2 regions of the Caballeronia sp. J97 genome follow, and region 1 is predicted to be linked to the other one. Evidence: predicted binding sites of a transcription regulator. Region 1 holds the regulator's gene; the other holds the start of a gene.

Evidence for each region. The regulator FliA, encoded in region 1, starts transcription of late flagellar genes. The targets are predictions, from matches to a motif close to CTAAAGTTTNNNNNNNNNNNGCCGNTA.
Region 2: the regulator FliA is predicted to act here: its motif matches at 1,464-1,490, upstream of motA (flagellar motor stator protein MotA).

What each region holds. Positions count from the first base shown of each region.
Region 1 covers NZ_CAJMZL010000013.1:166,159-169,571, reverse strand. The annotation lists gene U4Y90_RS18610 (GGDEF domain-containing protein) at 1-843, shown strand, start outside; gene U4Y90_RS18605 (RNA polymerase sigma factor FliA) at 1,217-1,948, opposite strand; gene U4Y90_RS18600 (MinD/ParA family protein) at 1,967-2,884, opposite strand; gene flhF (flagellar biosynthesis protein FlhF) at 2,877-3,413, opposite strand, start outside.
Region 2 covers NZ_CAJMZL010000004.1:115,570-118,982, forward strand. The annotation lists gene flhD (flagellar transcriptional regulator FlhD) at 480-803, shown strand; gene flhC (flagellar transcriptional regulator FlhC) at 820-1,395, shown strand; gene motA (flagellar motor stator protein MotA) at 1,537-2,397, shown strand; gene motB (flagellar motor protein MotB) at 2,423-3,413, shown strand, end outside.

The sequences.
Region 1 (3,413 bases):
CTCACCGTCACGACCATCGCGGACCAGTCGATTCTCGGGCTCGCGCTCGCCGCCGGCGGCGCAACCGCACTGCCGATGCTCTGGGTGATGTTCTGGTTTCTCATCGGCTCGGGATGCCGCTACGGCAAGCAAACGCTCGCGGTCTCGTGCTCGACGGCGCTCATCGTCGTCCTCGCTCTTGGAACCTGGCAGCCATGGTGGCGCGCGAATCTGCCCGCCGCGATCGGGCTCGGGCTGAGCGTGCTGGCGGCATCGGTGTATCTGAGCGTGCTCGTCGATCGTCTCGGCAGCGCGAATCGTGATCTCGCGCGCCAGGCTTCCACCGATCCGCTCACGGGCTTATCCAATCGCTACGCGCTGGAGAACATCGTCAATCGCGCGATGGCCGCGCCCGCAGCAGGCGGCGACAACGCCACCGCACTCCTGCTGATCGACCTCGACGGCTTCAAGGAAGTCAACGACACCTACGGCCACGCCGTCGGCGACATGCTCCTGCAGTCCTTCGCGCAACAACTCGCGAGGCGCATGCGCAAATCGGACACCATCGCGCGTCTGGGCGGCGACGAGTTCGTCGTGCTCGCGCATCAGGTGCGCGACCGGGCGGCGGTGCTCTTGGTGGCCGACGGCATTCACTCGGTACTGGGCGCGCTGACATCGGTGCAGGAGCGGCCGGTGTCGGTGTCGGCGAGCATCGGCGCATGCCTGCTTCCCGGCGCGACCACCACGCGTCAGGCCGACATGACCGCCGTGCTGCGCGCCGCCGACCGCGCGATGTATCGGGCGAAAAGTCTGGGGCAGGGCAAGACGGTGTTTGCGGAGCCTCGGGATTTCGAATTGCATTGATGCCGGCTTGCTCTCGCGCTCAGATTTCGACTTCAACAAAATAAGACAACGAAAGGCTTCCTCGCGCTCGTTTGCCTGTACGGTCACCGGTCGCACGTCGCCGCGCTTATGGCAACTTCTGTTCAACATGAAGAGGTGGCAAACGTGACCGAAATGGAACTCGGGGAAAACACCGCCCTTACGTGCAAGAAATATGACTCGCTCTGGGTAAAACGGGTCGGGCCCATCAACCAGATGATGAAGGTTGCGGACGGTTCACGTTGCTGAACGATTCGCTGAGCTGAGCACCGGCTGCCGCTAAAAAGCAAAGCGCGCGAGTCGGATACCGAACCCCGCGCGCTTGCCTGTCTTGAGTGAACAACGGGAGGCGTCGTCAGGCCTCGACGCTCGTCCACGCCTGCTCACGCAGCTTCGCGCGCAGACGCGCGACCGCCTGGCTGTGCAACTGGCACACGCGCGATTCGCTCACTTCCATTACCGCGCCGATCTCGCGCAGGTTCAGGCCGCGTTCGTAGTAGAGGCTCATCAGCAGCTTCTCGCGTTCGGGCAGCTTGTCGATGGCTTCGATCAGCGCGCCGCGCAGGCTATCGTCGAGCAGCGCCGAAAGCGGGTCCGAACGATCGACGCAATAGCGGTCGAGGAACGGCTCGTCGTCGGCGGAGCGATCGAAGTCTTCGTAGTAGATCAACTGGCTGCCGTGCAAGTCCTGCAGCATCGACTGATACTCGGGCAGCGGCATGTTCATGTGCTCGGCGATTTCCGTCTCGCTCGCCGAGCGGCCGAGGTTCTGCTCGACCTTGTGCACCGCCGATTCCACTTCGCGCGACGTCTTGCGCATGCTGCGCGGCAGCCAGTCGTTGGCGCGCAGCTCGTCAAGCATCGCGCCGCGAATGCGCTGGCTCGCGTAGGTCTCGAACTGCGCGCCTTGATCTTCCTTGTAGCGGCTCGCCGCATCCAGGAGGCCGATCATGCCGGCCTGAATCAGATCGTCGAGATCGACGCTCGCCGGCATCTTGGCGACGAGCTGAAGCCCCAGCCGGCGAACGAGCGGTGCATATTTCGTCAGCACGTCCGACTGTGAGAGTTTGCCTTGGGCGTTATACATCTTGGTCACCTATGTTGATCACATCGACGCCGTGCTGCTCATTGCGAAGTCGTGAAGCGCAGCCGCACGATGCGACGCCTCCCGCGCGCCCTGTACAGAGTCGCTAACCGGAATTCGCGCGTCTGCCTGTCCGACCGCCGCGCGCACATAGGGCGCGGGACGCATCGGCCAGTGCAGGAGCTCCGCCGCGATCGCGCGGTAGTCGCGCGCCGCGGCCGTGGCCGGGAACGCTTCGACTGCGCAGCGTGAGAGTTCCTTTGCCCGAGTGACGCGCGCATCCTCGGACACATACCCTGCCTGCACGAGCGACACGGCCAGATACCGGCTCGCGACCCCCGACAGGTTGTCGAACGCGACCGCCGCGTCGGCCGGGTTCTGCACGTGATTGACGAGCACGCGGAACTGGCCGATCGCATGGGCGTAGTGCAGACGCTTCATGCACGCATACGCCTCGGTGATCGCCGACGCGGCCACCCGCGTCACGATGAGAAAGTCATGCGCCTGCGCCGCGAGCGTCGACAGTGCGCCGTGGCGATCGAGTTGCGCATCGATCAGCACGATGTCCGCGGGGCCGTCGAGCAACGCGCGGCATTGACCGGCATCGTGAACGATGCGTTCGTCGCGCGGCGCTGCGATCAGCGAGAAGCCGAACGGCGTGCGCTCGACGGCATCGCCGAGCATGCGGCGGCCCGACATCACCGCGGCGAGCGCGCCCGCGCCTTCGATGCCCGCGAGGCGGCTCACCGATTCCGCGTTCCGATGCTCGTCGATGACGAGCACATCCTTGCCGTGCACGGACAGCGCCGCGCCGAGATTCACCACCGCCGACGTGCATCCGATGCCCGCCGGACCGCCTGCGACCGCCACCACGCGCGAACCGGCGCGCGTGAGGAGCCGTCGCAGACCTTCCGCCTGATCGAGCACGAACTTATCCAAAGTGCACCCCATGCAGTTCGGTCGTCGCGCGCGCGGACAATGCGGAGAGCAGCGCCGGCACTTCTTCGTCCTGCGGCACGAACGGCGAGTTGTCGCGCGGAATGCAGAACGCGCTCTTGATGAGAAAACGCTTGGTCGCGACGTACAGGTTCTCCGGCACCTTCTGGCCCGTCGACACGTAGTGCACGGGCAGCTTGTAGCGGATGACCGTATCGAGCACGCCGCCGAGATTGGTCGCTTCGTCGAGCTTGGTCAGGATGCAGCCCGCGAGCGGCGGCTGATCCGCGGCGCTCTTGTAGGCCTGTACGACTTCGTTGAGCGTGTCGCCGTGGCTCGTCGCGTTGAGCAGCAGGATGCGCTGCACCGGATGGCCCGCGCCGCACAGCATCGCGATCTGATCCGACACCATGCGATCGCGCTGGCTCATGCCGATCGTGTCGATCAGCACGATATGTTTGTTGCGCAACTCCGAGAGCGCGAGCTGCAGGTCGGCGGCGTCCTTCACCGCGTGAACCGACACGCCGAGAAT
Region 2 (3,413 bases), on a different contig from region 1:
CGAGAGCGGCATTTCACGTCATTTTTCAATCGCTTATCGTTGTTACAGCGCGAAACATGTGCTGTTACGAAGTCAGAAATTGCACCGAAGAAGGCGATATGAACCGATGTGGAGCGTGGAACGGGCCGCGCGGCATAGGCAAGCAATTTGCGATCCCAAGCCTGGTGGGGCGTTTCGGGACGCGCGACCGTCGAAAATAAGCACTTCAACCATTAAGTCAGACGAATGATTGCCGATAATTCAAGTCTGCCGATCGGCAACCGAAGCCGCCGCCGTGTAAGAACTATTCCTACATGAATCTTCGCGAAACTCCGTCGTTGCGTCGGAAGCTTTATCCGACAGGCGCGGCCGCGGGCATCGGCGACAATCGAATCGACACTAGACAACGCGCGTGGGGCCGCATTCGCCTTTCCTTTGCGAATTCGAGCAAACGTTCACCACGCCGGGCCTGACCAGCCACGTATCGATTCGGGGAAAAGATGACGACCAGCAATACGAGTACGCTCGCGGAAATCCGCGAGGTGAATCTGTCGTACTTGCTCCTCGCGCAGAGGCTCCTTCAGGAAGACCGCGTTTCGGCGATGTATCGCCTCGGCCTGTCCGAGCAGGTCGCGCAGGTGCTGACCTCGCTGACGCTCGCACAGGCGGTGAAAGTGGCGTCGTCGAGCCATTTGCTGTGCCGCTTTCGTTTCGACGACCACGCGATCCTGTCTTCCCTCGCCGACAAGGACAAGAGCGCGGCACTCGCGCACGCCCACGCGGCGATCCTGCTGGCCGGCGCGCCCGTCGAGCAGATCGGCTAAGGCGCGCGAGCGACCGATGGCGACGAAAAGCGTAGTCGCGGAAGTGCGCGAAATCACCTTGGCGATCGAACTGATCGAACTCGGCGCGCGTCTGCAATTGCTCGAAGCGGAAACGAGCCTGTCGCGCGACCGCCTCATCAAGCTCTACAAGGAGCTGAAGGGCGTCTCGCCGCCGAAGGGCATGCTGCCGTTTTCGACGGACTGGTTCATGACCTGGCAGCCGAACATCCATTCGTCGCTGTTTCATGGCATTTACCGCTTCATCGACGAACACGGCGGCGCTGGCGGCACGCAGAGCACGATCCAGGCGATCGTAAAAAGCTACCGCCTCTACCTCGAGCACGCGACGCTGCACGGCGACGAGCCCGTGCTGTCGCTCACGCGCGCGTGGACGCTCGTGCGCTACTTCGAGTCCGGCATGTTGCAGACGAACGCCTGCACGCGCTGCGGCGGCCGCTTCGTCGCGCACGCCTACGAGCTGCGCGCGGGCTACGTGTGCGGCCTGTGCCAGCCGCCGTCGCGCGCGGGCAAGACGCGCAAGGCGCTTGCGCCGTCCGATGCTTCGGAGCGCGTGTCGCGCATCGCCGCCTGACGCCGCGTCATCGGCGGAACCTCGCGGCGACGCGGGGTTTACCGTTTGCCCGCGCCGTGGATTTGCCCCCAAAGTTTTCCAGTCGAGTGCCGTAAACCACTTAACGGCGGTCTTACCGCATCAAAACGTGAGGACTCGACTGTGCTGATTTTCGTGGGATCGCTCGTGACATTGCTGTCGGTTTTCGGCGGTTATGCGCTCGAAGGCGGGCACCTTGGCGCGCTCATGCAACCGGTCGAGATTCTGATGATCGCGGGCGCGGGCGTCGGCGCGTTCATCCTCGGCAACAACGTGAAGACGATCAAGGCGACCATTCAGGTCCTGCCGACGCTCTTCAAGGGCGCGAAGTACGACAAGAGCATGTACATGGAGCTGATGGGCCTGCTCTACGTGCTGCTCGCGAAGGCGCGCAAGGAAGGCACGCTCGCGCTCGAAGCGGATATCGAAGATCCGTCGAAGAGCCCGGTCTTCAGCCAGTACCCCAAGATTCTCGCCGATCACCACATCGTCGAATTCCTGACGGATTATCTGCGCCTCATGGTGAGCGGCAACATGAACGCGTTCGAGATCGAGAGCCTCATGGACGAGGAAATCGAGACGCATCACGTCGAGGGCGAGGCGCCCGCGCACGCGCTGACCAAGGTCGGCGACGCGATGCCCGCGTTCGGCATCGTCGCGGCGGTGATGGGCGTCGTGCATACGATGGCCTCCGCCGACCAGCCGCCCGCGATTCTCGGCGAGATGATCGCGCAGGCGCTCGTCGGCACCTTCCTCGGCATTCTTCTTTCCTATGGCTTCATCGGGCCGCTCGCGAACGTCGCGGAGCAGCGCGTCGCGGAGCAGACCAAGATGTTCCAGTGCATCAAGGTGACGATTCTCGCGAGCCTGAACGGCTACGCGCCCGCGATCGCGGTGGAGTTCGGCCGCAAGGTGCTGTTCTCGACGGAACGCCCGTCGTTCTCCGAACTGGAAGAACACGTGCGCCGGGTCAAGGCGAAGTGACGTTCCCATTGACCGAGACACAGCGATGAGCAACGAAACCGATCGCCCGATCTTCATCAAGCGCGTCGTCGCCGGCAAGAAGGGGCATCACGGCGGCGCGTGGAAGCTCGCCTACGCGGACTTCATGACCGCGATGATGGCGTTCTTCCTGCTGATGTGGCTGCTTTCGTCGACCTCGCCGGTGCAGCGGCGCGGCATCGCCGAATACTTCCAGATGCCGCTCAAGGCGGCGATGGTGGGCGGCAAGACCGTCGGCATGGACAACAGCATCATCACCGGCGGCGGGCGCGATATCTCCAGCATCGAAGCGGGCGCGGCGCGCAAGACCGATGGCAGCACGCAACTCGCGCAGCGCGCTTCGTCCGACACCGACGAGGAGCTGCTCAAGGCCGCGCAAGGCGAGCTCGAACGGCGCGAGCAGGTGCGTCTGCACGACCTTCAGGTGAAGCTCATGGCCGCGATCGAGGCCAATCCGACGCTGCGCCAGTTCAAGCAGCAGATCCGCATCGAATCGACGCAGCAGGGCTTGCGCATCGAGATCGTCGATACCCAGAAGCGCCCGATGTTCGCGCTCTCCAGCGACGCCGTGCAGCCGTACATGCGCGACATCCTGCGCGAGATAGGCCGATCGCTGAACGACGTGCCGAACCGCATCGTCGTGCAGGGACACACCGACGCCGTGAAGTACGCGGGCGGCGACAAGGGCTACAGCAACTGGGAGCTGTCGGCGGACCGCGCGAACGCGTCGCGGCGCGAGCTGGTCGCGGGCGGCATGGACGAAGCGAAGGTGATGCGCGTGCTCGGACTCGCATCGACGCAGAACCTGAACAAGAAGGATCCGCTCGATCCGGAAAACAGGCGCATCAGCGTCATCGTGCTCAACCGCAAGACGGAGCTTTCGATGCTGCGCGACGACGGCTCGCCCCCCGCGACGCTCGACAACGGCACGGACGCGAACGGCAAGCCATCGGCGTCGTTCGGCCTGTTCGGCGGCGTCGCGCCCAAACCCGCGGCGT